Regions from separate parts of the Streptomyces sp. NBC_01750 genome, predicted to be linked through region 2. Evidence: predicted binding sites of a transcription regulator. Region 2 holds the regulator's gene; each other region holds the start of a gene.
What was found. Region 2 encodes HrcA, which represses chaperone genes, less so after heat shock. Its sites were predicted from a motif close to TTNGCACTCNGNNNNNCNGAGTGCNAA; they were not measured.
Positions count from the first base shown of each region.

Region 1 (10,178 bases), 1.1 Mb from region 2:
GACCATCACGAACGTCAGGGTGTGCTCCCCCCACAGCCCCTCCAGCAGATCCATGATCTCGTCGCGCATCGACTCGTCGAGATTCCTGGTGGGTTCGTCGGCCAGCAGCACCGCGGGCCGCTTGGCCGGGCGCACGCACGATCGCCTCGCGCTGCCGCTGCCCGCCGGACAGCTCCCCGGGCAGATGCCCATGCCGCTCCCCCCGGTTCGGCACCTCGGGCACTCGGACACCCATGCCATCGCTCGCCCACCGACGCGGGGACCGGGGCGCCCGTCGTGCCCCCGCCTGCCGGGGATGTCAGGATGGCCCTATGACGACCAAGGTCTACTTCGACATCACCATCAATGACGCCCCCGCCGGGCGGATCAACTTCAACCTGTACGACGACGTCGTGCCCAAGACGGCGGAGAACTTCCGCGCGCTCGTCACCGGCGAGAAAGGCTTCGGGTACGAGGGGTCCTCGTTCCACCGGGTCATCCCCGACTTCATGCTGCAGGGCGGCGACTTCACCCGCGGTGACGGCACCGGCGGCAAGAGCATCTACGGCGAGAAGTTCGCCGACGAGAACTTCAAGCTCACGCACAACAAGGCGGGCCTGCTCTCGATGGCCAACGCCGGGCCGAACACCAACGGCTCCCAGTTCTTCATCACCACCGTGCTGACGCCGTGGCTGGACGGCAAGCACGTCGTGTTCGGCGAGGTCGCCGACGAGGACAGCATGGCCCTGGTCAAGAAGATCGAGAGCTACGGATCGCAGAGCGGCCGCACCAAGGCCAAGATCACCATCTCGGGCTCCGGCGTCGCCTGACGTCTGCGGGACCTGAGCGGCCGAGAGGTCGCCGTGTGACCACACGCTGAAATGCCCGAAGGCGGCACCCCTGTCAGGGATGCCGCCTTCGGTCGTAACCGGGCTTACTGAGCCGAGGCTCAGAAGTCCATGTCACCGCCCGGCATGCCGCCGCCCGCGGGGGCACCGGCCTTCTCGGGCTTGTCGGCGATGACGGCCTCGGTGGTGAGGAACAGCGCCGCGATGGAGGCCGCGTTCTGCAGAGCAGAGCGGGTCACCTTCGCGGGGTCGATGATGCCCTCGGCGATCATGTCGACGTACTCGCCGGTCGCGGCGTTCAGACCGTGGCCGACGGCCAGGTTGCGCACCTTCTCGACGACGACGCCACCCTCGAGACCACCGTTGACGGCGATCTGCTTGAGCGGAGCCTCGAGCGCGAGCTTCACGGCGTTGGCGCCGGTCGCCTCGTCACCCTCGAGGTCGAGCTTCTCGAAGACCGAAGTCGCCTGGAGCAGAGCCACGCCACCACCGGCGACGATGCCCTCCTCGACGGCGGCCTTGGCGTTGCGCACCGCGTCCTCGATGCGGTGCTTGCGCTCCTTGAGCTCGACCTCGGTCGCGGCGCCGGCCTTGATGACGGCCACGCCGCCGGCCAGCTTCGCGAGGCGCTCCTGGAGCTTCTCGCGGTCGTAGTCCGAGTCGGAGTTCTCGATCTCGGCACGGATCTGGTTGACGCGACCGGCAACCTGCTCGCTCTCACCGGCACCGTCGACGATCGTCGTCTCGTCCTTGGTGACAACGACCTTGCGGGCGCGGCCGAGCAGGTCCAGGCTCGCGTTCTCGAGCTTGAGGCCGACCTCCTCGGAGATGACCGTGCCGCCGGTGAGGATGGCGATGTCGTTCAGCATCGCCTTGCGGCGGTCACCGAAGCCCGGGGCCTTGACGGCAACGGACTTGAAGGTGCCACGGATCTTGTTGACGACCAGGGTCGACAGGGCCTCGCCCTCGACGTCCTCGGCGATGATCAGCAGCGGCTTGCCGGACTGCATGACCTTCTCGAGGAGCGGCAGCAGGTCCTTGACCGAGCTGATCTTCGAGTTGACGATGAGGATGTACGGGTCGTCGAGCGACGACTCCATACGCTCCATGTCGGTGGCGAAGTACGCCGAGATGTAGCCCTTGTCGAAGCGCATACCTTCGGTGAGCTCAAGCTCCAGACCGAAGGTCTGGGACTCCTCGACGGTGATGACGCCTTCCTTGCCGACCTTGTCCATAGCCTCGGCGATGAGCTCGCCGATCTGGGTGTCGGCGGCGGAGATGGAGGCCGTAGAAGCGATCTGCTCCTTGGTCTCCACGTCCTTGGCCTGCTCGAGCAGCGCACCGGAGACGGCCTCGACGGCCTTCTCGATGCCGCGCTTGAGGGCCATCGGGTTGGCGCCGGCGGCCACGTTGCGCAGGCCCTCGCGGACCAGCGCCTGGGCGAGGACGGTCGCGGTGGTCGTACCGTCACCGGCGACGTCGTCCGTCTTCTTGGCGACTTCCTTGACCAGCTCGGCGCCGATCTTCTCGTACGGGTCCTCGAGCTCGATCTCCTTGGCGATGGATACACCATCGTTGGTGATCGTGGGGGCGCCCCACTTCTTCTCGAGGACGACGTTACGGCCCTTGGGGCCAAGGGTGACCTTGACGGCGTCGGCGAGCTGGTTCATCCCGCGCTCGAGACCGCGCCGTGCCTCCTCGTCGAACGCGATGATCTTGGCCATGTGAAGTGGTCCTCCCGGACTGGGGTGGATTCTCCGGACCGCGCTGGCGCCCGCGACGGACGGTCTGCCTGCCTTGTGGTTCCTTGCCCCACCCGGCCTGCGGACCTCACCAACCCGGTCCTCGTTGTCACTCTCACTGTCAGAGTGCTAACGCCAATGATTAGCACTCGCCCTAGGAGAGTGCAAGCGACTCTCGCGGATCGAAACCCCCCGAACCGGCCCGCGAACCGACGGCGGGAGACGCACGAGGGAACGCACGGGGCCGGCCCGCGGAAGCACGAGGCCGAACCGCGAGCAGACGCACGAGGGGCCCGCATCCCTGGTGGGATGCGGGCCCCTCGGCGTGAGTGCGTGCGTCGGTGGCCGATCGCGCCGAGATCAGACGGCGAGCTTGACCATGTCCGCCTGCGGACCCTTCTGGCCCTGCGAGATCTCGAATTCAACTCGCTGACCCTCTTCAAGGGTGCGGTACCCGTCCATCTGGATCGCGCTGTAGTGGACGAAAACATCCGCACCACCGTCGACCGCGATGAAGCCGTACCCCTTCTCCGCGTTGAACCACTTGACGGTGCCCTGAGCCATGCCTAACTCCCCTATTACTGGCCCTTGCGCAGGACCGCACTTCGCGGACCCGGGTCAGACCTCCACCCTCCGACAGGAGAGGGTGTGCGCCGGAACGCGTCGACCGCGGCTGAATGTATCTGCCCAACTGCCCTCTGCAACAGGTCAGTCGGACGAGAATTCTGAGCACGACCGAACGGATAATTGACCAGAATTCAAAGTATTCCGGGGCAAGTCGGGCCCGGCAAATAACGCCTATGCGGCAATTCGAGGGAACACATTGGCTGCTTCTTGTCGCGCCCGGGCGCATTCTCATATGCGGTCGGCACAAGCAGCGGAGGGGCCTTCCCCAACTGTACCGCGCTCAACCATAGAGAATTGCCCCCTCCGCTTCTCTTGCGGAGGGGGCAATTCTGTAACGCTGGGTAAGCTCAGCCGCCGGCGACGGCGGGAATGATCGAAACCCCGGCACCGTCCGGCGTGACGGTCTCGAGCCCCTGCTCGAAACGAACGTCGTCGTCATTCACGTACACGTTCACGAACCGGCGCAGCTTGCCCTGGTCGTCCAGGACGCGGGCGGCGATACCCGTGTGGTTCTTCTCCAGGTCGGCGATGACCTCGGAGAGGGTCGCGCCCTCCGCCGGGACCTCGGCCTGGCCGCCCGTGTACGTACGGAGAATGGTGGGGATGCGGACGTTGACGCTCATGGTGCGTGCCTTCCTGGAGTCTCGGGAGTTCGGGAAGCCCGGGTGGTCAGCCGGCCAGGCCGGCGTTGCGGAACGCGTCCAGGCTGGGGCGGATCGTCGCGGTCGGGCCGGTGGTCGGCGCCACCGCGTCCAGCGTCTTGAGCCCGTCGCCGGTGTTGAGGACCACCGTGGTGAGCGCCGGGTCGAGCACACCCGCCTCGATCAGCTTCCGCGTCACACCCACCGTCACGCCACCCGCGGTCTCCGCGAAGATGCCCTCGGTACGGGCCAGCAGCTTGATCGCGTCGACGATCTGCTCGTCGGTCACGTCCTCCACCGCGCCACCCGTGCGGCGCGCGATGTCCAGCACGTACGGGCCGTCGGCCGGGTTGCCGATGGCCAGCGACTTGGCGATGGTGTCCGGCTTCTGCGGGCGTACGACGTCGTGCCCGGCCTTGAAGGCAGTCGACACCGGTGAGCAGCCCTCCGCCTGGGCACCGAAGATCTTGTACGGCTTGTCCTCGACCAGACCGAGCTTGATCAGCTCCTGCAGACCCTTGTCGATCTTGGTGAGCTGCGAGCCCGAGGCGATCGGGATCACGATCTGGTCGGGCAGCTGCCAGCCGAGCTGCTCGCAGATCTCGTACGCGAGCGTCTTCGAGCCCTCGCCGTAGTACGGGCGGAGGTTGACGTTGACAAAGCCCCAGCCCTCGCCCAGCGGATCGCCGATGAGCTCGGAGCAGAAGCGGTTGACGTCGTCGTAGTTGCCCTCGATGCCGACCAGCTCGCCGCCGTACACCGCGGCCATGACGACCTTGCCCTGCTCCAGGTCGTGCGGGATGAACACGCAGGACCGGAAGCCGGCCCGGGCGGCGGCCGCACCGACGGCGCCCGCGAGGTTGCCGGTGGAGGAGCAGGAAAGAGTCGTGAAGCCGAAGGCGCGCGCGGCCTCGACGGCGATCGCGACGACACGGTCCTTGAAGGAGTGCGTCGGGTTGCCGGAGTCGTCCTTGATGAACAGGCCACCGGTGACGCCCAGCTCACGGGCGAGATTGTCGGCCTTGACGAGCTTGGTGAAGCCGGGGTTGATATTCGGCTTCTCGGCCACGTCCGCGGGGACGGGCAGCAGCGGGGCGTACCGCCAGATGTTGTCGGGACCCGCCTCGATCCGCTTCTTCAGCGCGTCCGGGTCGCCGCTCGGCAGGTCGTACGCGACTTCGAGCGGCCCGAAACACAACGCACAGGCGAAGATCGGGCCGAGGTCGAAACGCTCTCCGCACTCGCGGCACGAGAGCGCCGCGGCGGGACCGAGGTTCACGGGAGTGGTGCTTGCGACAGTCTGAACAGCCATGGTGGCGAGGCCCTTTCTCCTCATCTTCCCCGTGACGGACTTCGCCACGAGACGGAATTGGCACCTTCCCCACCGTGACCTCGCGGTCGGCGGGAGGGTTGCCGGGGCTTCAACGGGCCGTTCCCTCTGCCCCTCTGGATGAGCGGTATTCGATTGTCAGCGTGATGACCCCGGCATGCGACGGTCATCCGCGTTGTTCAAGACTGTAACCGAAGGCCCGGACGGTTGAGATAGTCGTCCGAACCGCGAGATGAAGATCATGATCCTGCCGCTGCAGCGGCGTGGCAACCCGGGAGCAACGAACGTGCTGGAAGAGGTGGAGCGCTGGCTGAGCCGGCGCTCCTGGTCGGCGGCCGACCGCCCGCTCGGCCGTCTGATGGCCGCCAAGCGCGGTACGACGGTCAGTGTCGTCCTGCCCGCGCTCGACGAGGAGGCGACGGTCGGCCAGATCGTCACCGTGATCCGGCGCGAGCTGATGGAGAAGGTGCCGCTCGTCGACGAGCTGGTCGTCATCGACTCCGGCTCCGGCGACCGGACGGCGGAGGTGGCCGCGGCGGCCGGCGCTCGGGTGGTGCACCGCGACGCGATCCTGCCGCGGATACCGGCGGTCCCCGGCAAGGGTGAGGTGCTGTGGCGGTCGCTGATGGTGACGAGCGGCGACATCGTCTGCTTCGTCGACGCGGACCTCAAGGACTTCTCGGCGGACTTCGTCTCCGGGATCGTGGGGCCGCTGCTGACCGACCCCGAGGTGCAGCTCGTCAAGGCGATGTACGACCGGCCGCTCGGCGATGCGGCAGGTCAGGGTGGCCGGGTCACCGAGCTGGTGGCGCGTCCGCTGCTCAATCTGCACTGGCCGCAGCTGGCCGGGGTCGTCCAGCCGCTCGGCGGTGAGTACGCGGCGCGGCGCTCGCTCCTCGAGCGACTCCCCTTCCCCGTCGGTTACGGAGTGGAGCTGGGTCTGCTCGTGGACGCGCTGCACACGGTGGGTCTCGACGCGCTGGCGCAGGTGGACGTCGGCTCGCGCAAACACCGGCACCAGGACGGGCAGGCGCTGGGCCGGATGGCCGCCGCGATCTACCGTACGGCTCAACTGCGTTTGTCCAGGGGCCACTTGGTGCGGCCGGCACTCACGCAGTTCGAGCGCGGCGAGGACGGCTTCGAACCGCGTACGTATCCGGTGGACACGGAGGAGCGGCCGCCGATGCGCGAGATCGGTGAGTACGCGGCGCGTCGCGCGGCATAACCACCGCCGGCCAAACAATTTGTCTAAATTTCCCACTTATGGGCTTCAGACGCAGTACGGGCGCTCCGCGCCGCAGTGCCAGGCTGTCCCGGCTCCTCGGGGTCCTGGCGGTCATGGCCACCGTTCTGACCGGTGCGGTCCTCCAGGGACAGGCGGTGGCCGACACCGTCGCCCCGGCGCACCGGGGCGACCACGACTCCGAGCGGCTGTGGCTCCTCGGCGGTCTGGCGCTGAGCCTGACCGCGGCCGGTGTGATCGCCGTCGCCGCCACCCGCGGACGCCGCGATCACTGACCTGCTGACGTGAATCACCGACCCGCTGACCTGCTGCTCGGCCGTACGCACGTTTGAGGGTTTGTGGGACGGGCTAGGTTTCGCCACATGGTCTCCGAGCACGCTGCCGCCCAGGTCCTCGTCGCGTCGAACCGCGGCCCGGTCTCGTACACGCTGCGCGAGGACGGCTCGCTCGACGCCAAGCGCGGCGGCGGCGGGCTGGTCTCCGGTCTCTCCGCCATCGGCTCCGAGGCGGACGCCCTGTGGGTGTGCGCCGCACTGGGCGACGGCGACCGTGAGGCGGTACGGCGCGGGGTCGGCGAGGCCGGGGTGCTGATGCTCGACATCGACCCGGCCGTCCACTCCGACGCGTACAACGGCATCGCGAACTCCGTGCTCTGGTTCGTCCACCATCTGCTGTACCAGACGCCGGTGGAACCGGTCTTCGACGCCGAGTTCCGCCGCCAGTGGGCCTCGTACGAGACCTACAACCGGGCCTTCGCGGACGCGCTCGCCGCGCACGCGGCTCCCGGTGCGGCGGTCCTGGTGCAGGACTACCACCTGGCGCTGGTGCCCGGCATGCTCCGCGAGCTGCGGCCGGATCTGCGGATCGGGCACTTCTCGCACACGCCGTGGGCGCCCGTCGACTACTTCCGGATGCTGCCCGACGACATCGGCGAGCAGCTGTTGCGCGGTCTGCTCGGCGCGGACCGGACCTGTTTTCTGACCCGGCGGTGGGCGGACGCGTTCACGGCGTGCTGTACGGAGCTGCTGGGCCCTGACTCCCTGGCGGGCACCCGGATCGGGGTGCACGGGCTCGGCGCGGATGCGGACTTCCTGCGGGAGCGTGCGCACCGGCCGGATGTGGCGGAGCGGCTGGTGGCGCTGCGCGAAGAGATCGGCGGCACCCCGTCGGCGCCCCGGAAGACGATCGTCCGGGTGGACCGCACCGAGTTGTCCAAGAACATCGTGCGCGGCCTGCTCGCCTACCGGCAGCTGCTGGCGTCCCGGCCCGAGTGGCGTGAGCGGGTCGTCCATGTCGCCTTCGCCTACCCGTCCCGGCAGGACCTGGCGGTGTACCGCGATTACACGGCGGAGGTCCAGCGCCTCGCCGATGGGATCAACTCCGACTACGGGACGCCGACATGGACCCCGGTCGTCCTCCATGTGAAAGACGACTTCGCACGCTCCCTGGCCGCGTACCGGCTGGCCGATGTGGCCCTGGTCAACCCGATCCGGGACGGCATGAACCTCGTCGCCAAGGAGATCCCGGTCGTCTCGGACAACGGCTGCGCGCTGGTGCTGTCCCGGGAGGCGGGGGCGTACGAGGATCTGGGTGAGGACGCGGTGGTGGTGAACCCGTACGACGTGACCGGTACCGCCGACGCGCTCCACGAGGCGCTGACGATGCCGGACGACGAGCGGCTCCGGCGCACCGAGCGGCTGGCCGCAGCGGCGACCGCGCTGCCGCCGCAGAAGTGGTTCCTGGACCAGCTACAGGCACTGCGCGAGGTCTGACAGGAACCCGACCACCGCCGCCGGGCCCGGCAGCAGCAGATCGGCCCGTTCCGCGAGCTCCGTGACCTCCGTGCTGCCGCTGCACACCAGCAGCCCGGGGACGCCGTCCGAGCGGAGCTTCTCCACCGCGGCGAAGGCCGGCAGATCGCCGAGGTCGTCGCCGGCGTAGAGCACGGAACCGGCGTCCACTTCGCGTACGTACTCCGCAAGCGCCACGCCCTTGTCCACGCCGGGCGGGCGCAGCTCCAGGACCATACGGCCCGGCTCCACGATCAGACCGTGGCGGGTGGCGAGCTGGGTCAGCGGTCCGCGCAGTGCCTCGAAGGCCGCCTGCGGATCGGTCGCACGGCGGGTGTGCACGGCGACCGCCTGGCCCTTCTCCTCGATCCAGGTGCCCTGCCAGGCGCCGACACTTTCGAGCAGCCCGGGGAGCTCGGCGCGGGCGGCCGCGACGCCGGGGTGCGGGGCGGGCGTGCGGACGGTGCCGCTGACGGCGTCCCAGCGCTCGGCGCCGTAGTGACCGAGGACGACGAGATGGTCGAGGCCGGGAACCCCGGCGAAGCCGCCGTGCCGCACGGCGACACCTGCGGGGCGGCCGGTGATCACGGCGACGGACAGCACCCGCGGGGCGAGGGCGGCGAGCGCGGGGACCGCGCCCGGGTGCGCCCTGGCCTGCTCGGGGTCGGGCACGATCTCGGCGAGGGTGCCGTCGAAGTCCAGAGCGATGACGGCCCTCTCCGGCCTGGCCAGGATCGCGGCCAGACCCTCCCGGCCGGCAGGCGTCGACGGCGTCGGCAAGGGGTGCGCGTGCGGAGTGTCGCCCATGCCACCGACCCTATCGGCGACTTCGCCGGGCGTCTCTGACGCGGCGCAAACGGTTCACGGTCACGGGGTCGTGTGCCAGGGCGCGCTCGTCGTCGAGAAGAGCGTTGAGGAGCTGGTAGTAGCGGACCGGGGAGATGCCGAGCCGCTCGCGGATCGCCCGCTCCTTCGCGCCGGGGCCCGGCCAGGACTGGTGCTCCATGGCCAGTACCGCACGGTCCCGCTCGGAGAGAGCCTCGTCGTCGGTCATACGATCCAACCTATCCGTGCGACGAGGCCCGCTGCCCGGCTACCGCGCATTGCCGAGTGGCTGGGTGGCCGGTGGTCGGTGCCGGGACCCTTCGGCTACTCGGCCCTCTCCGCCGCGGTGGCCGCGCGCCCTATCCGGCCGAGGACGGTCGCCGGTCTGCCGCCCGGCTCGACGGCCTTGCCGATGTTCCCCTTGATGTTCTCGCTGACCGCGGCCCATGACGTCTTGCCGACCGGCGGAAGCACCGAGGTGGGGAGCTCCTGGAGGAATTCCCTCAGCGCCAGGTGCTTCGGGTCCTTCTCCATAGCCTCGGACGCGGTGACCGTCGCGGGCAGCAGGCCGTTCTGGCCGGCGAAGTCGAGGACGTTCTTGTCGCTGAAGACGAAGTCCAGGAACTTGCCGACCTCGTCCCGGTGGCCGTTCTGCTTGAAGCCCATGATCCAGTCGGCGACGCCCATCGCCGATTTGGCCTTGCCGTTCCTGCCGGGCAGCGCCACCTTGCCGACATCGATGCCCGCCTTCTCGGCGGCCTGCATCAGCGAGGGGTGGCCGTTGAGCATGCCGACCTCACCGCGGGTGAAGGCGGCGAACGCCTCCTTGCGGTTCAGCTTGGAGGGCGCGACCGGGCCGGTGAGCTTCTTGTCGACCAGGTTGTCCTTCAGCCAGGTGAAGGTGCTGACGTTCTGCGGGGAGTCGATCGCGTAATTGCCGACCGTGTCGGTGTAGCCGTCGCCGCCGCTGAGCAGCCACATCATGGTCTCGGCCTGGGCCTCTTCCGGACCGAGCGGCAGCGCGAAGGGGTACTTCGCGTCCGTGTTGGCCTTCAGCTTGACCGCGTCGGCCCTGAGGTCGTCCCAGGTCTTCGGGTCCTCCCTGATGCCGGCCTCCTCGAAGAGCTTCTTGTTGAAGAAGAGCAGCCGGGTG
Region 1 covers NZ_CP109137.1:4,136,136-4,146,313, forward strand. Annotated here, with positions in the region: partial or broken gene OG966_RS18425 (ATP-binding cassette domain-containing protein) at 1-202, opposite strand, end outside; gene OG966_RS18430 (peptidylprolyl isomerase) at 312-809, shown strand; gene groL (chaperonin GroEL) at 929-2,551, opposite strand; gene OG966_RS18440 (cold-shock protein) at 2,930-3,133, opposite strand; gene OG966_RS18445 (MoaD/ThiS family protein) at 3,544-3,819, opposite strand; gene thrC (threonine synthase) at 3,866-5,149, opposite strand; SAM riboswitch class I at 5,167-5,294, opposite strand; gene OG966_RS18455 (glucosyl-3-phosphoglycerate synthase) at 5,454-6,392, shown strand; gene OG966_RS18460 (hypothetical protein) at 6,431-6,685, shown strand; gene OG966_RS18465 (alpha,alpha-trehalose-phosphate synthase (UDP-forming)) at 6,773-8,182, shown strand; gene otsB (trehalose-phosphatase) at 8,159-9,007, opposite strand; gene OG966_RS18475 (DUF3263 domain-containing protein) at 9,018-9,254, opposite strand; gene OG966_RS18480 (extracellular solute-binding protein) at 9,350-10,178, opposite strand, start outside.
Region 1: groL (chaperonin GroEL) is a predicted target of HrcA. The motif match lies at 2,676-2,702, and genes of this name have one in related genera.

Region 2 (10,178 bases):
TTGCCGAAGCCACCGGCCCCGAATCCGCCCGCGCCTCCGCCGCCCGCCTGGGACAACGGGTCTCCGCCGAGGTCGTAGACCTGCTTCTTCTGCGGGTCCGACAACACCTCGTACGCGGCGTTGATCTCCTTGAAGCGCTCCTGCGTCTTCGGGTCCGGATTCACATCCGGGTGGAGTTCGCGCGCAAGCCGGCGGAAGGCCTTCTTGATCTCGTCCTGCGATGCGTCGCGGCGTACGCCGAGTACGGCGTAGTAGTCCGTGGCCACTTACGACTCCGCCAGGATCTGTCCGACGTAACGTGCCACTGCGCGTACCGCTCCCATCGTTCCGGGGTAGTCCATGCGGGTCGGTCCGACCACGCCGAGTTTGGCAACTGCCTCGTCGCCCGAACCGTAGCCGACCGCGACCACGGAAGTGGAGTTGAGGCCCTCGTGGGCGTTCTCATGACCGATACGTACGGTCATGCCCATGCCCGAGTCATTGGCCTCGCCGAGCAGCTTGAGGAGCACCACATGCTCCTCGAGCGCTTCCAGCACCGGCCGGATGGTCAGCGGGAAGTCGTGCCCGAAACGGGTGAGATTGGCGGTGCCGCCGATCACCAGCCGCTCCTCGGTCTCCTCGACCAGAGTCTCGAGCAGGGTCGCCAGCACCGTGGAGACGGTGCCGCGGTCCTCCGGCTCGAAGGACTCGGGCAGCTCCTGCACCAGCTGCGGCACATCCGCGAAGCGGCGCCCGACGACCCGGCTGTTGAGCCGGGCCCGCAGGTCCGCCAGCGCGGTCTCGCCGAACGGCGCGGGGCAGTCGATCATGCGCTGCTCGACCCGTCCGGTGTCCGTGATGAGCACGAGCATCAGCCGGGCCGGCGCGAGGGAGAGGAGTTCCACATGCCGGACCGTGGACCGGGTCAGCGAGGGGTACTGGACGACGGCGACCTGCCGGGTCAGCTGCGCCAGCAGCCGTACCGTACGGCCCACGACGTCGTCCAGGTCGACGGCTCCGTCCAGGAAGTTCTGGATGGCGCGCCGCTCGGGCGACGACAGGGGCTTGACGCCCGCCAGCTTGTCGACGAAGAGCCGGTAGCCCTTGTCCGTCGGAATGCGGCCGGCGCTGGTGTGCGGCTGGGCGATGAACCCTTCCTCTTCCAGCACCGCCATGTCGTTACGGACAGTAGCCGGGGAGACACCGAGCCTGTGCCGTTCGGTGAGAGCCTTGGAGCCGACGGGCTCCTCTGTGCCGACATAGTCCTGGACGATGGCGCGCAGCACTTCGAGTCTGCGTTCGCTGAGCATCGCGCACACCTCCAGCCGTGGTTCCTTGGTGGTACTGCCTGGCACTCGATACGTTCGAGTGCCAGCACTCCCCCGAGCCAGTGTACGGCTGTCGGGTACGCCCCTAGCAAGGGCGTTCTGCAAGGGGCGGCCGATCACGCTACCGTGCGACACCGCTGGTCCCTGCCGATAGCGTCGCGGTATGGACGTCAGTTGGGAAGAGTTCGGCTGGGAGCGCTTGGCCGACGGGGTGGGGCGCCGGCGGATGCCTGTCTGGGACGCGACCGTCGGATTGGTCGCCGGCGACGACCGTGTCCTCATGTACGACACGGGTTCGACGCTCCGTGAGGGCGCCGAGCTCCGCACCCAGGCGCAGGCGCTGCTGGGCGGCCGCCGAGTGACGCATATCGCACTGAGCCATCCGCACTTCGATCATGTACTGGGGACCGCGGCGTTCTCGGGGGCCGAGGTGTTCGGCGCGGTAGGCCTCGACGACCTGATGGGGCGCGAGCGGGACGAGATCCGCGACGCGGCCGTACGGCACGGTGTCCCCGCGAAGGAGGCCGCGGAGGCCGCCGATCTGCTGGTGCTGCCGCGCCATCTGGTGTGCGGGGAGTGGACGCTCGAGCTGGGCGGCCGCCAGGTGCTGCTGGCCAATGTCGGGCCCGGCCACACGGGCCACGATCTGGCACTGCTGGTGCCGGACGGCGGCCCGGGCAGCCCGGAGGTGGTCTTCTGCGGGGATCTGGTGGAGGAGTCGGGCGAACCGCAGGCGGGCCCGGACGCGATCCCGTCCCGCTGGCCGGCGGCGCTGGACCGGCTGCTGTCGCTGGGCGGCGAGGACGCGGTATATGTCCCAGGGCACGGGGCGAGAGTCGACGCGGCTTTCGTACGCGCGCAGCGGGATTCGTTGGCGGAGCGCTTCAGTGTGTCGTAGCGTCGGCCAAATGCGCAGCTACAGCCCGGATCTGACGCCTCCTTGGAAGAAGCGGCAGCCGGCCCCGGAGGTCCCCGCCGAGTCCGACCTGGTCGTGGAGGAGGTCACGACGGGTTTCTGCGGTGCGGTGATCCGTACCGAGAAGACCGCGGAGGGCCCGACGGTCACGCTCGAGGACCGCTTCGGCAAGCACCGGGTGTTCCCGCTGGTCCCGCGGGGGTTTCTGCTGGAGGGCCGGGTGGTCACGCTGGTCCGCCCCTCGGCGACGGCACCGGCCCGCCCGGCGCGTACGGCCTCCGGCTCGGTCGCGGTCCCGGGGGCACGGGCGAGGGTCGCGCGGGCGGGCCGTATCTATGTGGAAGGCCGCCACGACGCGGAGCTCGTCGAACGGGTCTGGGGTGACGATCTGCGGATCGAGGGCGTGGTGGTGGAGTACCTGGAAGGCATCGACGACCTCCCGTCGATCGTCAAGGACTTCGCGCCCGGCCCGGACGCGCGCCTCGGGGTGCTGGTGGATCATCTGGTCCCGGGCTCGAAGGAGTCCCGTATCGCGTCCCAGGTCGCCGGCGATCACGCCCTGATCGTGGGCCACCCCTACATCGACGTCTGGGAGGCGGTGAAGCCGTCCTCGGTCGGCATCCGGGCATGGCCGTCGGTGCCGCGCGGCCAGGACTGGAAGACGGGAGTCTGCCGCGCACTGGGCTGGCCGGAGAACACGGGAGCGGCGTGGCAGCGGATTCTGGGCGGGGTCCGGAGCTACCGGGACCTGGAACCGGAGCTCCTGGGCTCGGTGGAGCACCTGATCGACTTCGTGACGGCACCGCCCGCCTGAGCGGCGTCAGTCCACCAGGTCCCGTACCACCGCGTCCGCCAGCAGGCGGCCCCGCTGCGTCAGTACGGCCCGGCCCTCCTCGTACGGTCCCGGCTCCAGCAGGCCGTCCGACAGGGCACCGGCCGCCGCCGCCAGGCCCGCCGGGCGCAGCAGCCCCAGCTCGCAGCCGTCCCGGAGCCTGAGCTCCAGCAGGATCCGCTCCACCCGGCGGTCCTCCGCAGAGAGGAGCTCGCGGCCCGCGCCCGGCGAGCGGCCCTCCGCCAGCGCCGCCGCGTACGCGCCCGGGTGCTTCACATTCCACCAGCGCACCCCGCCCACATGGCTGTGGGCGCCGGGGCCCGCGCCCCACCAGTCCGCGCCGCGCCAGTACAGCTCGTTGTGCAGGCACCGGCCCGCCTCGGAGGTGGCCCAGTTGGAGACCTCGTACCAGTCGAAGCCCGCGTCCCCGAGCACCGAGTCCGCGATCAGATACCGGTCCGCGTGGACGTCGTCGTCGGTCATCGGGACCTCGCCGCGGCGGATCCGCCGCGCAAGCTGTGTGCCTTCCTCGACGATCAGCGCGTACGCCGAGATGTGGTCCGGACCCGCGCCCACCGCGGCCGCCAGGGACGCGCGCCAGTCGTCGTCGCTCTCGCCGGGCGTGCCGTAGATCAGGTCGAGGTTCACATGGTCGAAGCCCGCAGCCCGTGCCTCCGCGACGCACGCCTCCGGGCGGCCCGGCGTATGCGTACGGTCCAGCACCTTCAGCACATGCTGCCGCGCGCTCTGCATCCCGAAGGAGATCCGGTTGAAGCCGCCCTCCCGCAGCTCGGCGAGATACGCCGGGTCCACCGACTCCGGGTTCGCCTCGGTCGTGATCTCCGCGCCGTCCTCGAACCCGAACTCCTCGCGGACCGCTTCCAGCATCCGCACCAGGTCCGAGGCCGCGAGCAGCGTCGGCGTACCGCCTCCGACGAACACGGTCCGCACCTGCCTCGGGTCGTCGCCCAGTACCTTGCGGGCGAGGCGGACCTCGTCCGCGACCATCGCGGCGTAGTTGTCCCGGGAGGCGAGCACGCCGCCCGAGCCGCGCAGCTCCGTCGCCGTGTAGGTGTTGAAGTCGCAGTAGCCGCAGCGCGTCGCGCAGTACGGCACATGCAGATAGAAGGCGAGCGGCCGGTCCCCGGCGCCCGTCAGGGCGGACGCGGGCAGCGCCCCGTCCTCGGGCATGGGCTCACCATCGGGCAGTACGGAAGGCATGCTCCCCATTGTCCGTCACCTCGCGAGTGCCCCGGGACGGCTACCGCGCCTTGAGCACCAGCAACGCCAGATCGTCCTCCGGCGGCGCCTCCCCGAACTCGTACACCGCCTGTTTGATCCGCTCCGCGACCCCTTGCGCGGTCAGGCCCGCGCAGCCGGCGAGCACCCGGGCGAGCCCGTCCTCGTCGTCGAACATCCGCGTCCCCGAGCGCCGCTCCGTCACCCCGTCCGTGACGCAGAGAAGGGTGTCCCCGGGCTCCAGGTCGAAAGTCTGGCTCTGGTACGCGACGTCCTCGACGACCCCGAGCAGCACCTGCGACTCGGCCGCGGTGAGCACCCGGCCGTCGGGCCGCAGCAGCAGCGGCAGCGGATGTCCGGCGCTCGCCAGCGTGCAGCGGACGCCTCCGCCGACCCGGGGCGAGGGCACCAGCTCGCCGTAGAGCAGGGACAGGAACCGCGCCTGCGGACCCTCCGGGACGCCCTGACCGCCCGCTGCCACGACCATCAGCGCGGCCGACTCCGCCGCCTCCATAGCGTCGTCGAGGAGCAGTCCGTTGAGCCGGTCCAGCACCTGACCGACCTGGTACCCCTCGCGGGCGAGCAGCCGCAGCCAGGGCCGGGCGAGGCCGGTGACGACCGCCGCCTCGGGTCCGCTGCCCTGGACGTCGCCGAGCATGAAGCACCAGCGGCCGCCCGAGCCGGCCGGGAAGATGTCGTAGAAGTCGCCGCCCGCGACGCCGTCGTCGCTCGGCTCGTACACCAGGAACCGGTCGACGCCGGGGATCTCCCCGACCTTGCCGGGCAGCAGACCGCGCTGCAGGACCCGGCTGATGGTGGCCTGCCGGGTGTACTGGCGGGCCGCGCTGATCGCGAGAGCCACCCGCCGTGCGAAGTCCGCGATCAGCGCGGTCGCTTCGTCGGGTACGCGTGCGAGGCCGTACCGCGCCACCAGCAGGGTGCCGAGCCCGCGTCCGCCCGTGGCCAGGCGGTAGGCGACGGCCGAGCCCTCACCGGCACCCGGTTCGCCGTCACCGGGCCAGGGGATCGGTACGGGCCCGTTGCCCGCGGCCTCGGGCAGCAGCGGCGGCTCCTTGCCCAGGGCATCGCGCAGCTGCTCCGTACGGGACTCGTCGCTGTGCCAGACCCGGGCGAGCCGCTGCGCGGCCCCCGCTCCGCCGCCCGCGCCGCAGCCGGACCCCGGCCGTCCCGCCTCGCTGTCCAGCCAGATCGCGCACCAGTCGGCGAGCCTCGGTACCAGCAGCTGCCCGGCGAGCGCCGCGACCATGTCCTCGTCGAGCTGTCCGGCGAGCAGGTCGGATGCCTCGGCGAGGAAGGAGAGGGCGCCGCGGCTGATCCAGTCCTGGTCCTCGCGCACGGTGCGCCGGGGCGAGGGGGCGAGGATCTCGGCGGCGCGCAGTCCGCGTTGCAGCGCGGGTTCGGCGCCGGGGAGCGGGCAGGTGTCCCAGCCGTCGACGGGCAGACGGGCCCAGACGGTCTTGAGGCCGGAGCGGTAGGTGATGCCCCAGCGCTCGGCGAGGGCGGCGACGAGATGGAGGCCGCGCCCGTACTCGGGCGTGCCGGAGCGTTCCTCGGCGCCGTGCGGGTCGTTGCGTACGGCCCTGGCGGGGTGGTGGTCGGAGACCTCGAGCACGAGGGCCGCGGGCTCGACGTCCGCCGACTCCTCCAGCCTGCAGAGGAGTTCGACGGTGGTGCCCGCGTGCACGACGGCGTTGGTGACGAGTTCGTTGACGATGAGAACGGCGTCGTCGGCGAGCCGGTCCGTACTGTGACTGCCCGGCGGGCACCCCCCGGACCCGCGGCAGAAGGCGCAGGTGGCGAGCATTCCGAGGTTGGTCCAGTCGGCGATGGCGGCGCGCACGAAGCGGCGCGCGGCGGACGGTGCGAGAGGGTTGCCGGGCAGGCTGGTGCGAGCGACTGAACGTGCGTCATCCCGCAGGGGGTACAACGGCGTTGTGCGGTGAACGGTCTCGCGCTGCATCGGAAGGGACCCCACTGTGCGGCTCCTGGTCGGTTCTGGCAATGCGCCGCTTATGACACCGACAGAGTGACAGACTGAGCCTGCTCATAAGCGCCGAGTCACCGAAGTGGGCGGATTATGAACAGAGAAAGTGCGTTGCCCTCCCCTCAGGCGGCGTCCCGGTTGCCTGCGGAGTCCTCGCCGCCGTCTGCCGACGGCGGCTGGATCCGCGCCTCGGAGCTGCGCCCGCTGCTGACCGCGATGACGACCCTGCGCGACGGGGACTTTCATGTGCGGATGGCCGAGGTCCATGAGGGCGTGCCCGCCGAACTGGCGGCGATGTTCAACCAGATCGCCGTGCGCAACCAGCACTTCACGGACGAGCTGTCGCGGGTGCGCAGGGAGGTCGTACGGCACGGACGGCTCGACGACCGGCTGTCGGCCAGCCCCGGCCAGGGCGCCTGGACCTCCGGTGTCATCAGTACGAACGCGCTGCTGGACGCCTTGGTGGTGCCCGCCGCGAACGCCACCCGCGTGCTGGATGCGGTGGCCGGCGGCGATCTGACCCAGCGCGTCGATCTGCACGACGGCAACCGTCAGTTGCGCGGCGATCTACGCCGGCTCGGCCGTGCGGTGAACAAGATGGTCGATCAGCTGTCGCTGTTCACCAGCGAGGTGACGCGGGTGGCGCGCGAGGTGGGCACGGAGGGCCGGCTCGGCGGACGCGCCAAGGTTCAGGGTCTTTCGGGCAGTTGGCGGGACGTCACCGAGGCGGTCAACACCATGGCCTCCCGGCTGACCGCGCAGGTGCGGGACATCGCCGCGGTGACCACGGCGGTGGCCCGCGGCGATCTGACCCGCACGGTCACGGTCGAGGCGACCGGCGAACTCCTTGAGCTGAAGCTCACCGTCAACACCATGGTCGACCAGCTCTCCGCCTTCGCCGACGAGGTCACCAGGGTCGCCCGCGAGGTCGGCACGGAAGGCCAGTTGGGTGGCCGCGCCCAGGTCCGCGGTGTTTCCGGGGTCTGGAAGGACCTCACGGACAATGTCAACTTCATGGCGTCCAACCTGACCAGTCAGGTCCGCAACATCGCGCAGGTCACCACCGCCGTCGCCAACGGCGACCTCTCCCAGAAGATCACTGTGGACGCCCAGGGCGAGATCCTGGAGCTCAAATCGACCATCAACACCATGGTCGACCAGCTCTCCGCCTTCGCCGACGAGGTCACCAGGGTCGCCCGCGAGGTCGGCACGGAAGGCAACCTCGGCGGCCGCGCCCAGGTCCGCGGCGTCTCCGGCGTCTGGAAGGACCTCACCGAGAACGTCAACTTCATGGCGGACAATCTCACTTCACAGGTCCGCAATATCGCCCTCGTGTCGACGGCCGTCGCCCAGGGCGACCTCGGCAAGAAGATCACGGTCGAGGCGAAGGGCGAGATCCTGGAGCTCAAATCGACGATCAACACCATGGTCGACCAGCTCTCCGCCTTCGCCGACGAGGTCACCAGGGTCGCCCGCGAGGTCGGCACGGAAGGCAACCTCGGCGGCCAGGCCCAGGTCCGCGGCGTCTCCGGCGTCTGGAAGGACCTCACGGACAACGTCAACTTCATGGCGTCCAACCTGACCAGTCAGGTCCGCAACATCGCGCAGGTCACCACCGCCGTCGCCAACGGCGACCTCTCCAAGAAGATCACCGTGGACGCCCGCGGCGAGATCCTGGAGCTGAAGGACACCGTCAATACGATGGTGGAGCAGCTGCGCGCCTTCGCCGACGAGGTCACCAGGGTCGCCCGCGAGGTCGGCACCGACGGCCGGCTGGGCGGCCGCGCCCAGGTTCTCGGCGTCACCGGCCTGTGGAAGGACCTGACGGACAACGTCAACTACATGGCCGACAACCTCACTTCACAAGTGCGGAACATCGCCCAGGTGGCGACGGCCGTGGCGCAGGGCGACCTTTCCAAGAAGATCGACGTGGACGCGCGCGGCGAGATCCTGGAGCTCAAGACCACCATCAACACCATGGTGGACACGCTCTCCTCGTTCTCCTCCGAGGTCACCAGGGTGGCCCGCGAGGTCGGCTCCGAGGGCCAGCTCGGCGGCCAGGCGCGGGTCGAGGGCGTGTACGGCACCTGGAAGCGGCTGACGACGAACGTCAATGAGCTGGCGCTCAACCTCACCACCCAGGTCCGCGCCATCGCCGAGGTGGCGTCCGCCGTCGCCCAGGGCGACATGTCCCGGTCGATCACGGTCGAGACCCGCGGCGAGGTCTCCGAGCTGAAGGACAACATCAATCTGATGGTGTCCAACCTCCGCGAGACCACCCGCGCCAAGGACTGGCTGGAGTCCAATCTCGCCCGCCTCGCCGGTCTGATGCAGGGCCACCGCGATCTGATGGAGGTCGCCGACCTCATCCTGCGCGAGCTGACCCCGCTGGTGAACGCGCAGTACGGCGCGTTCTTCCTGGCCGACCCCGACGCCGACGGCGCTCCGTCCCACACCACGTCCACCACCAAGGGACTGGCGTTCATCGCCGGTTACGGCTCGGCCCAGTCGGCCACCATAGACACCACCGGGATGCCGGGCCACGGCCTGGTGCGCCAGGCGGCCCTGGAGAAGAAGCGGATCCTCCTCGAGGAAGCACCGCCGGACTACATCAAGATCAACTCCGGTCTGGGCGAGGCGTCGCCGGCCAGCGTCGTCATCATCCCGATCCTCTTCGAGGACAAACTGCTCGGCGTCATCGAACTGGCGTCCTTCTCCCGCTTCTCCGACGTCCACCTGGCCTTCTTCGACCAGTTCGTGAACACCATCGGTGTCGCGATCAACACCATCATCGCCAACTCCCGTACGGAGTCACTGCTCGGCGAGTCCCAGCGGCTCGCGGTCCAGCTCCAGGAGCGCTCCGACGAGCTCCAGCGCCAGCAGGGCGAACTGCAGCGCTCCAACGCCGAGCTGGAGGAGAAGGCCGCACTGCTCGCGACCTCCTCGCAGTACAAGTCGGAGTTCCTGGCGAACATGTCGCACGAACTGCGCACGCCGCTGAACTCCCTCCTCATCCTGGCCCGGCTGCTCTCCGACAACCCGGACGGCCATCTCTCCGACCAGGAAGTGCAGTTCGCCACCACGATCCACCGCTCGGGCTCCGACCTGCTCCAGCTGATCAACGACATTCTGGACCTGTCGAAGATCGAGGCCGGCCGGATGGACGTACGCCCGAAGAAACTGCCGCTGATCAAGGTGCTCGACTATGTCCACGCCACGTTCCGTCCGATCACCCTCGACCGCGGGCTCGCCTTCGAGGTCGCGGTCGGCGAGGACGTACCGCGCGAGATGTACTCCGACGAGCAGCGACTCCAGCAGATTCTGCGCAATCTGCTCTCCAACGCCATCAAGTTCACCTCCTCCGGCCGCGTCGAACTGAGGGTGGAGAGGGTCAAGGACCCCGACGACAAGCTGCTCAAGGGCATCGACGACCTGATCGCCTTCGCCGTGGCCGACACCGGCATCGGTATCGCCCCGGAGAAGCTCCCGGTGATCTTCGAGGCGTTCCAGCAGGCCGACGGCACGACCAACCGCAAGTACGGCGGAACAGGCCTCGGCCTGTCCATCAGCCGGGAGATCGCCGGGCTGCTCGGCGGCCGCATCATCGCCGAGAGCGAGCCGGGCCGTGGATCCACCTTCACGCTGTACGTCCCCGTCCTGTACCCCGGCCATGCCGGCGGCGAGAGCGACGGCTCCCATGACGGCCACGACATCCATGACATGCCGCTGGCCGCGCCCGAGCGGCACCACAGCGAGCCTGTGCCGCGCCCGGACCCGGAGGACGGCTGGCCCACGACGAACAAGCTGGAGGAGTGGAAGTCGGGCCGGGCGGGCCGGATCCTGCCGGGCCGCCGCGTCCTCATCGTCGACGACGACATC
Region 2 covers NZ_CP109137.1:2,999,926-3,010,103, forward strand. Annotated here, with positions in the region: gene dnaJ (molecular chaperone DnaJ) at 1-266, opposite strand, end outside; gene hrcA (heat-inducible transcriptional repressor HrcA) at 267-1,289, opposite strand; gene OG966_RS13570 (MBL fold metallo-hydrolase) at 1,471-2,205, shown strand; gene OG966_RS13575 (DUF3097 domain-containing protein) at 2,216-3,037, shown strand; gene hemW (radical SAM family heme chaperone HemW) at 3,044-4,276, opposite strand; gene OG966_RS13585 (ATP-binding SpoIIE family protein phosphatase) at 4,317-6,275, opposite strand; gene OG966_RS13590 (HAMP domain-containing protein) at 6,516-10,178, shown strand, end outside.

Region 3 (10,178 bases), 2.4 Mb from region 2:
CGGCTGGGAGAAGGACCCCGCACTGCTGCGGATGATGACCGAGCTCCGCATCCCGTACAGCGCGTTCCTCAGCGACTACCTGATCAGCAACAACTACGGCTATTTCAAGCAGATGCAGGAACGCGGGGTCTCGCTGCAGAACCACACCCTCAACCACCTCTATCTGCCCGGCCTTTCGTACGCCGAGCAGAAGCGGGAGATCTGCAACCAGCAGAGCAAGATCGAGGACCGGTTCGGGAAGCGGCCCCCGCTCTTCCGGCCGCCGTACGGCAGTTACAACCGGGACACGCTGCGCGTGGCCAAGTCGTGCGGCGTCAAGGCCGTGCCGCTGTGGGCCGCCGAGGCGTTCCCCGACCACATGGAGTGGCGCGAGGCGGACCAGGATCTGCACCCCGGCGACATCATTCTCACGCACTTCCGTGGCCTGGAGGAGTGGGACAGCACCATGCCCGAATTGATTCGGTCGGTCATGAAGACGATCACCGACAGGGGTTACGCCGTGGCAAAGCTGGAGGACTACGTATGAGACGCGCGCACCGGCTGCTGGCCGGAGTGCTGGCGGCCGGTGCGCTTCTCGCCTCGGGGTGCGCGCAGTCGGTGGACCCGATCGAGCGCCTCGGGCGCAAGGCCGCGCAGCAGGTCCCCTCCGGCCCGGGCGTGCCGGGCTCCGCGCACAAGCGGTGGGGGCTGCCCGCGCCGCTCGTGGCCGCGCCGAAGCCGCCCGCGCGCAGGCCGAAGATGCCGTACGTGGTGGACCGGGTGCCCACCCGCGAGAAGGTCGTCTTCCTCACCTTCGACCACGGCGCGGAGCGAGATCCGGAGTTCGCGCGGATGGTCGGCGACCTGAAGTTGCCCATCAGCACGTTCCGTACGGGGGACGGGACCGATCTGCGCACGCTCTCGTACGAGGGTCAGCGCGACGAGATCTGCCGCCGGCGGGAGCGGCTGCTCCGTCCGCCGCGCGGCGCGTACAACGCCGACACACTTCGCGCGGCCGCCCACTGCGGGGTCCGTGCCGTGGTGCTGGGACGGGCGTACGTGGAGGGTGAACGACTGCGGCCCGGCGCCATCGTGCTCGCGCGCACCGGGACGACGGGGCGGATGCTGCGCCATATCCAGGCGCAGGGGTACGCGGTGGCGCGTCTGGAGGACTACGTGTGAGGGCCGGGTCCGCGCTGCTGCCGTGGGTGCGGAACCGAGAGCGCCCGTACCGCGTTCTCCGTATCGGACCGGCACCGGCTTTCCGGCACCGGCTTTCCGACACCGCCCCGCCGGATTGGCACTCCGCTTGACCGAGTGCTAACCGCAGTCATAGTCTCAGGTCTGGCACTCCCCACTGGAGAGTGCCAACACAGCGACGGGCAGGTCCGGCACCCGCGACGACGGATCCACCTGGTCGCCACCCCAGACAGTTAACCCCGTGAGATCTCCGAAGGGGGAGGTCGGATCGTGACGACCGCCAGCTCCAAGGTTGCCATCAAGCCGCTCGAGGACCGCATTGTGGTCCAGCCGCTCGACGCCGAGCAGACCACGGCCTCTGGCCTGGTCATCCCGGACACCGCGAAGGAGAAGCCCCAGGAGGGCGTCGTCCTCGCCGTGGGCCCGGGTCGCTTCGAGAACGGCGAGCGACTTCCGCTCGACGTCAAGACCGGCGACGTCGTGCTGTACAGCAAGTACGGCGGCACCGAGGTGAAGTACAACGGCGAGGAGTACCTCGTCCTCTCGGCTCGCGACGTGCTCGCGATCGTCGAGAAGTAATTCACCCGAAGTTTTTAATCTGCGCCCCTGGCCCCCGCGACATTTGTAGCCGGGAGCCCGGGGCGCAGTTCGTTTGAGAGGACAGTGAAGCTCCCATGGCGAAGATCCTGAAGTTCGACGAGGACGCCCGTCGCGCCCTCGAGCGCGGCGTCAACAAGCTTGCCGACACGGTCAAGGTGACGATCGGCCCCCGCGGCCGCAACGTCGTCATCGACAAGAAGTTCGGCGCCCCCACCATCACCAACGACGGTGTCACGATCGCCCGAGAGGTCGAGCTCGACGACCCGTACGAGAACCTCGGTGCCCAGCTGGTGAAGGAGGTGGCGACCAAGACCAACGACATCGCGGGCGACGGCACCACCACCGCCACCGTGCTGGCCCAGGCGCTGGTCCGCGAGGGCCTGCGCAACGTCGCCGCGGGTGCTTCCCCGGCCGCCCTGAAGAAGGGCATCGACGCCGCGGTCAAGGCCGTGTGCGACGAGCTCCTCGCGACCGCCCGCCCGATCGAGGACAAGGCCGACATCGCCGCCGTGGCCGCGCTCTCCGCGCAGGACCAGCAGGTCGGCGGGCTCATCGCCGAGGCGATGGACAAGGTCGGCAAGGACGGTGTCATCACCGTCGAGGAGTCCAACACCTTCGGTCTGGAGCTGGACTTCACCGAGGGCATGGCCTTCGACAAGGGCTACCTGTCCCCGTACATGGTGACCGACCAGGAGCGTATGGAGGCCGTCCTTGACGACCCGTACATCCTGATCCACCAGGGCAAGATCTCCTCGATCCAGGACATGCTGCCGCTGCTGGAGAAGATCATCCAGGCGGGTGCCTCCAAGCCGCTGCTGATCATCGCCGAGGACGTCGAGGGCGAGGCGCTCTCCACCCTGGTCGTGAACAAGATCCGCGGCACCTTCAACGCGGTGGCCGTCAAGGCCCCCGGTTTCGGCGACCGTCGCAAGGCGATGCTCGGCGACATCGCCGCCCTCACCGGCGGAACGGTCATCGCCGAGGAGGTCGGCCTCAAGCTCGACCAGGCCGATCTGGACGTGCTGGGCACCGCCCGCCGCGTGACCGTCACCAAGGACGACACCACCATCGTCGACGGTGGCGGCAAGCACGAGGACGTCGTCGGCCGCATCAACCAGATCAAGGCCGAGATCGAGTCCACGGACTCCGACTGGGACCGCGAGAAGCTCCAGGAGCGCCTCGCGAAGCTGGCCGGCGGCGTGTGTGTGATCAAGGTCGGCGCCGCCACCGAGGTGGAGCTGAAGGAGAAGAAGCACCGTCTGGAGGACGCCATCTCCGCGACCCGCGCCGCGGTCGAGGAGGGCATCGTCTCCGGTGGTGGCTCCGCTCTCGTCCACGCCGCCAAGGTGCTCGATGGCAACCTCGGCAAGGAGGGCGACGAGGCCACCGGTGTCGCGGTCGTCCGCCGCGCCGTCGTCGAGCCGCTGCGCTGGATCGCCGAGAACGCCGGTCTTGAGGGCTACGTCATCACCTCCAAGGTCGCCGAGCTCGAGGCCGGCCAGGGCTTCAACGCCGCGACCGGTGAGTACGGAGACCTGGTGAAGGCCGGCGTCATCGACCCGGTCAAGGTCACCCGCTCCGCGCTGGAGAACGCCGCGTCCATCGCCTCCCTGCTGCTCACGACCGAGACCCTGGTCGTCGAGAAGCCGGCGGAGGAGGAGGCCGAGGCGGGTCACGGCCACGGTCACAGCCACTGACGCCGTACGACACATGTGAAGGCCCTCGTCCCCGCCGCTCGGCGGTGGGAACGAGGGCCTTCGGCGTTGGGCCGGGTGTTGCCGGGGCCCCGGCAACACCGGTGCCGGCTAGCCCAGCGCGCCGAGCTGCCGCATCAGGCGCATGATGTCGAAGTGCCACCAGCCTTCGTGGATCTTCCCGTCCTCGAAGTGGAAGATCGTGGTGCCGGTCATGGTGCACTGCTTGCCCGTGGGGGCGATGCCCATGAAGTCGCCCTTGTGGGTGCCGGTCCAGGTCCACAGCGTTACGACGTCGTCCCCCTCGGTCACCTGCCTGTCCAGGTTGAAGGTGAAGTCGAAGGCGTCGCGCCAGCCGCTGACATCGCTGCGGAGGATCTGCGACCCGATGAGGGTTTCCTCTTCCTTGAGGATGTCGTGGTCCCGGTAGTCGGACGCGAACAGCTCGTCGATGGCGTCGAGATTGCCTCCGACGGCGATCTCGTGGAAGAAGCGGCGGGCGGCCGCCGCGTTCAGCTGTTCGTCACGGACCACATCGAGGTCGGTGAACGACGGCATCCCGTCACACAGCGCCACCATCTCCTGGAAGATCCGGTCGGTCTCCGGCAGATGGGAGTTCTTCATCGCGTCTTCGTACGACTGGAATTCGACGATCTCGACGTAGTGGGAGTCGTCGGCGCGGTCTTTGCCTGTGAGGGTGTGAGTGGCGGTCCGCTTGCCCTGGGTCTGGTCGACCCACTTGTCCATGAGCTGGTTCATGGTGTCGTACTGCTCGGTCTTGTAGTCGACTATCTGTACGAATTTCATGGCGCCTCCCGGAAATGGGTGGGATGCGTCCAGTTTAGTGAGAATTGCGCCTAATGATGAGTTAAGCGGAATGTTTCAGTGCTCCTGGATGGACCGGGTCCGCGAAAGGCAGCCCGGCCGCGAACCGCTCCACCTCGTCCAGCGCCCGGTCGGCCATCCGGTGCAGCTCGCGGCCGAGCGAGCCTGCGATGTGCGGGGTGAGCAGGACGTTCGGCAGGTCGTACAAGGGCGAGTCGGCAGACGGGACTTCAGGGTCCGTCACATCCAGTACGGCATCGAGGCGTCCGGAGATGAGCTCGCCGAGCAGGGCCCGCTCGTCGACCAGCGAACCGCGCGCGGTGTTGACCAGAGTGGCGCCGTCGGGCATCAGTGCCAGCTGCCGGGCGCCGATCATATGGCGAGTGGCCGGGATCTGCGGAGCATGGACCGTGACGACGTCGCTGTCGGCGCAGAGCACGTCCAGCGGCACGGTCTCGACGCCGAGGCGGGCGGCCTCGGCCGACTCCACGTGCGGGTCGTACAGCAGAACCCGCAGGTCGATCGGGCGCAGGAGCTCGATCACCCGGCGGCCGATCCGTGACGCGCCGACGATCCCGACCGTACGGCCGTAGTTGCCCGCGCCGTCGAGCTCCTGGTGCCAGTCGTGGTGGGTGCGCAGCGCGCGGTAGCGGCGCCGGGTGCGCAGAACGCGCTTGTTGGCGAAGAGGATCGCGGCGAGCGTGTACTCGGCGACGGGCAGGGCGTTGACCGCGGCGACCGAGGTCACCGCGATGCCGCGCTCCCAGCAGGCCTCGGTGATGTGGTGCTTGACGGAGCCTGCGGCGTGGACGACTGCGCGCAGCCGCGGGGCCGCGTCGAGGACCTCGGCGGTGAGCGGGGTCGTGCCCCAGCACGTCAGCAGTACGTCGGCCGTGGCGAGCGCGTCCGCGACGGGTGGCGAAGGCGCGGTCAGATCGTGGGCGACCAGGTGCGGGTCGGTGCGGGCGAGCGCGGTGAGACGGTCGCGGTGGCGGTCGTCGAGCAGGCGCTCGGCGATGCCGGGGCCCATGGCCAGGAGGAGGGACGGGCGGCTGCCGGAGCCTTCCTCCGGGTTCTCACCAGGGTTCTCCGCCGGGCGCCCGCCCGGGTTCTTGCCGCGGTTCTCTCCGTGGTTTCCGCCGGAGCGATGGTCAGTGGCGTCGTCCATGGTGGAACTCGAGCTCCTCATAGATCTCTTGAGGTCGCACCCCGAAGGGTTTCACGAGTGCGGGGGAGTACGGCCCCGTAGATGTTGACGCTGAACGCGGCATCCAGGAGGGACCCTGCCCCCGTCCACACCCTGGCCGAGATCTCTGCCGCGCCCCCGGCCGTGCTTGTCCGCCGGCCGGATCGTTCCCGCAACGCGCCTACTGCGGGCCGTACTTCCGGCCTGTCCTGGACGTGATCCCGCCGAGCAACCCGCGCGGCGCCAGCTTCACCGCACCCATCAGTGCCTTGTAGCGCGGGTCCGGGATCGAGAGCGACTTCCCGCGGGCCAGGTCCGCCAGGGCTGTGGAGACCACCTTGTCCGCGTCCAGCCACATCCACCCAGGGATGTTGTCCGTCCCCATCCCGGCCCGCTCGTGGAACTCCGTCCGCACGAATCCGGGACACAACGCCATCAGGCGTACGCCCGAACCCGCCAGATCCCGCGCGGCGCCCTGCGTGAACTGCACGACCCATGCCTTCGAAGCGCCGTACGTCCCGCGCGGCACGAACGCGGCCACCGACGCCACATTCACCACCCCGCCCCGGCCGCGCTCCCGCATCGACTCCGCCGCCGCAGCCGTCAGCCGCAGCACTGCCTCGCAGTGCACCTTCAGCATCGTCAGTTCGTCGGCCATGGACACCTCGAGGAAGCGTCCCTTGTTGCCGAACCCGGCATTGTTGACCAGCAGGTCCACCGGGTTCTTCCGGTCGGCGAGCCGCTTCTCGACCGCGGCGATCCCGGCATCCTGCGACAGGTCGGCGGTCAGCACCTCCGCCTCGATGCCGTGCCGGTCGTGCAACTCGGTGGCCTGCTCGTGCAGCCGCTTGGTGTCGCGGGCCACCAGCACCAGGTTGTGTCCCTCGGCCGCGAGCCGTCGGGCGAACGCGGCCCCGATCCCCGCGGTCGCTCCCGTAATCAGTGCAGTCGTCATAGGCGGCACGTTAGTGCCCCCGTGTGGGAACGCGGGGGAGGCCCCTTGCCAGCCGGAATTCCGTGCCTGCCCAGGGGCCTTGTCCGAGGTTTTCCCTACCCGCCGTGCTTGGCGACGTATGCGCGGGCGTCCTTCAGCAGCTCGGGGTGGAGCGCCTCGCCGGCCGCGAGCACCCGGGGCAGCAGCTCCCGCTCGGTGGTGTCGGCCCGGAACGAGAGCTCGACCGTCACCTCGTGATCCGGCCTGTGCACGATCTCGATCGCGTCGCCCGCGCGGATCTCGCCGGGCTCGACGACCCGCAGATACGCGCCGGGCGCGCCGTGCCGCATGAAGCGCTTGACCCAGCCCTTCTCACCCAGCCAGCTCGCGAACGTACGACACGGAGTGCGGCCGCTTGTCACCTCCAGCACCACCTCGTCGCCTATCCGCCAGCGCTCACCGATCTTCGCCCCGGTCACATCGAGCCCGCTCGTCGTGAGGTTCTCCCCGAAGGAGCCGTTGGCTATCGACCGCCCCAACTCCCGCTCCCAGAAGTCCAGATCTTCGCGCGCGAACGCGTACACGGCCTGGTGGGTCCCGCCGTGGTGCCGAAGATCGCAGACCGTGTCCCCGACGACGCCGCCGGCCCCTTGTCCCTTGGGGCCCGGCTCCATCACCCGGACGGCCCCCTCGGCCGGCCGCTTGTCGATGCCGGTCGTGCCGCCCGCGGAGTCGGTGTACTCGACGGTCTTCGGCCGTCCCACATTCACGGTCAGAAGCTTCATGGACGCCACGCTAAACCCCCTGCCTCAAACGAACCATCCAATTTATAGCCTTCCCTCCAAGGGTCCCTTATATTCGAAGAGTGATCGAAGCCCGTCATCTCCGTGTCCTGCGCGCCGTTGCCGCCACCGGCTCATTCTCGGCGGCCGCGCGCACGCTGGGCTGCACACAGCCCGCCGTCAGCCAGCAGATGAAGGCGCTCGAGACGTCCGCGGGAACCCCGCTGCTGATCCGTACAGGTCGCGAGATGCGGCTCACCCAGGCGGGTGAGGCGCTCGTGCGGCACGCCTCGGGAATCCTCGCCGGCCTCACCGCCGCCGAGGAGGAGATCGCCGCCATCGCCGGTCTGCGGGCGGGCCGTGTCCGGCTGGTCTCGTTCTCCAGTGGCAGCTCCACGCTTGTGCCGACCGCGCTCGCCGCCCTGCGCGCGGCCCACCCGGGCACCCGCGTCTCTCTCGTCGAAGCCGAGCCGCCCCGCTCGGTGGAGATGCTGCGGGAGGGCGACTGCGATGTGGCGCTCGCCTTCCGTTATGGCGGGACGGACACGGAGTGGGACGACCTGACCGCCCGGCCGCTGCTCACCGACCGCCTCGTGGGCCTCGTCCCCGAGGGGCACCGCCTCGCCGGATCGGACTCCGTCGCCATCGGCGATCTGGCCGGCGAGCCCTGGATCGCGGGCTGCCCGCGCTGCCGCCGCCAGCTCGTCGAGGTCTGCGAGGAGGCGGGCTTCACCCCGCGTATCGACTTCGCCACCGACGACTACCCGGCGGTGATCGGCCTGGTCGCCGCCGGTCTGGGTGTCGCGGTCCTGCCCGAGCTGGCGATGGAGTCGGTTCGGCCCAAGGCCGCGCGCACCGTGACTGTGGAGCCCGCGGTCCAGCGAGAGATCGTCGCGCTCACGCTCCCGGACCTGGCGCAGGTCCCGGCGGTCGCCGCCATGCTCGACCAGCTGACTCTGGCCGCGTCACGACGGCCCTGACCGACCCCTGCTCACGAAGGGCGGGGGGTCGCTGCGGGAACGTTTCTTCGAACTTTTCGTACCGACGGGGTCAGCCTCGCGGTACGCCTCCCACGCTGGTCGCCGGGATCAGTCGATGCCGTGCGCGCCCCATCAGCTCCTCGCGCTCGTCCTCGGTCAGTCCGCCCCACACGCCGTACGGCTCCCGCACCGCCAGCGCGTGCGCCGCGCACTCCGCGCGGACCGGGCATCTCATGCAGACCTCTTTCGCCGAGTTCTCGCGCGCACTCCGTGCAGCACCACGCTCACCCTCGGGGTGGAAGAAGAGAGAGCTGTCCACCCCACGGCAGGCTGCGAGGAGCTGCCAGTCCCACAAATCGGCGTTGGGTCCGGGAAGGCGGGAGAAATCTGCCATAGCGCTTGTCCCCTTGAAACCGTGCTGAGTGGATACAGGACAGGTCGGATCAGAACGCGATACGAGTCGGATCCGGCACTCGTACCGTGACCACGACCGTACATCTACGGTGTTAGTAGATGTAAATATGACTCATTGCGAATCTAGCCACAGACACCAGGAAAAGGGAAGAAAAGGCGCTAAATGGGGCATAGCTTGCCGATGAAAGGACGGATGACCTGCAGTGCTCTCCTCTGCGCACGGCCCCTCACGTAGAGTGCCGAAGGCGGCTGTCCGACCCGTAACTCTTTCGAGTGACCGTCGTTGAGAGTGCGGAGGCGGTTGAAACAACAAGCGCTCGGGCACATGTCCGAGAGCGTTCAACCGCACAGGTGACGAAACGTACTCAGCCTGGAGGCTCAAGGTGACGCGCATCAGCTGCGGAGGGCGGCCATGACATCCGTCCTCGTCTGCGACGACTCCCCGCTTGCCCGAGAGGCGCTCCGCCGCGCGGTTGCGACCGTGCCCGGCGTCGAGCGCGTGACGACCGCGGCCAACGGCGAGGAAGTCCTCCGCCGCTGGGGCGCCGACCGCTCGGACCTGATTCTGATGGACGTACGCATGCCCGGACTGGGCGGCGTCGAGACGGTCCGACGGTTGCTCTCCGCCGATCCCGGCGCCCGGATCATCATGCTGACCGTCGCCGAGGACCTGGACGGCGTCGCGCTCGCGGTCGCCGCCGGTGCTCGCGGCTATCTGCACAAGGACGCCTCGCGCGCCGAGTTGCGCGCGACGGTCACCCAGGCGCTCGCCGACCCGACCTGGCGGCTGGCGCCGCGCCGGTTGCGTTCGGCGGAAATGGGCGCGGCGCCGACGCTCACCGCGCGTGAGATCCAGGTGCTCGAAGGAATGAGCCACGGGCGGTCGAACGCCGAGATCGGCCGCGAGCTCTTCCTCTCCGAGGACACGGTGAAGACGCATGCCAGGCGGCTTTTCAAGAAGCTGGGAGCCTCGGACCGGGCGCACGCCGTCGCGCTCGGATTCCGCTGGGGCCTGGTCCGCTAGGCCCACGCGAGTGGTCGCCACGGGGGTACGACGGATCCCGCCCGCCACTCGGTGGGCGGGACGGCGGACGGGCGTCGGCATCCGTTTCCCGCGCGATGCCGCATCCTTGAGGTGTGGAGTTCCTCGGGGACAAGTCGGTCGAGCGGGAGGGGAGGGCGCAGGAGATGAGTTCCGGCGCACCTGCTCATAACGCTTCGGTGCACAACATTGGACACAGTGCCACGGAATCTCAGCCGTCAAGGCACCATGGACCGATGCGCGACGACGAGACCACGGTGATCGGTGCACTCGTTCACCGTGCCGTCGATGGCGACGAGCAGGCTACGCACGACCTCCTCGCGCATGTCCATCCGCTGGCGCTGCGCTTCTGCCGCGCGCGGCTGAGCCGACTGCCGGGCGACGCGCGTCACTTCGTGGAGGACCTTGCGCAGGAGGTCTGTGTCGCGGTGCTGATGGCGCTGCCGCGGTACAAGGACACCGGGCGGCCCTTCGAGGCTTTCGTCTTCGCCATCGCGTCCCACAAAGTCGCCGATCTGCAACGGGCGGCCATGCGGCATCCG
Region 3 covers NZ_CP109137.1:5,394,486-5,404,663, forward strand. Annotated here, with positions in the region: gene OG966_RS24595 (polysaccharide deacetylase family protein) at 1-526, shown strand, start outside; gene OG966_RS24600 (polysaccharide deacetylase family protein) at 523-1,161, shown strand; gene groES (co-chaperone GroES) at 1,450-1,758, shown strand; gene groL (chaperonin GroEL) at 1,854-3,476, shown strand; gene OG966_RS24615 (ester cyclase) at 3,585-4,280, opposite strand; gene OG966_RS24620 (hydroxyacid dehydrogenase) at 4,342-5,328, opposite strand; gene OG966_RS24625 (SDR family NAD(P)-dependent oxidoreductase) at 5,666-6,439, opposite strand; gene OG966_RS24630 (MOSC domain-containing protein) at 6,535-7,203, opposite strand; gene OG966_RS24635 (LysR family transcriptional regulator) at 7,284-8,180, shown strand; gene OG966_RS24640 (WhiB family transcriptional regulator) at 8,251-8,574, opposite strand; gene OG966_RS24645 (response regulator transcription factor) at 9,007-9,618, shown strand; gene OG966_RS24650 (sigma-70 family RNA polymerase sigma factor) at 9,873-10,178, shown strand, end outside.
Region 3: groES (co-chaperone GroES) is a predicted target of HrcA. The motif match lies at 1,277-1,303, and genes of this name have one in related genera.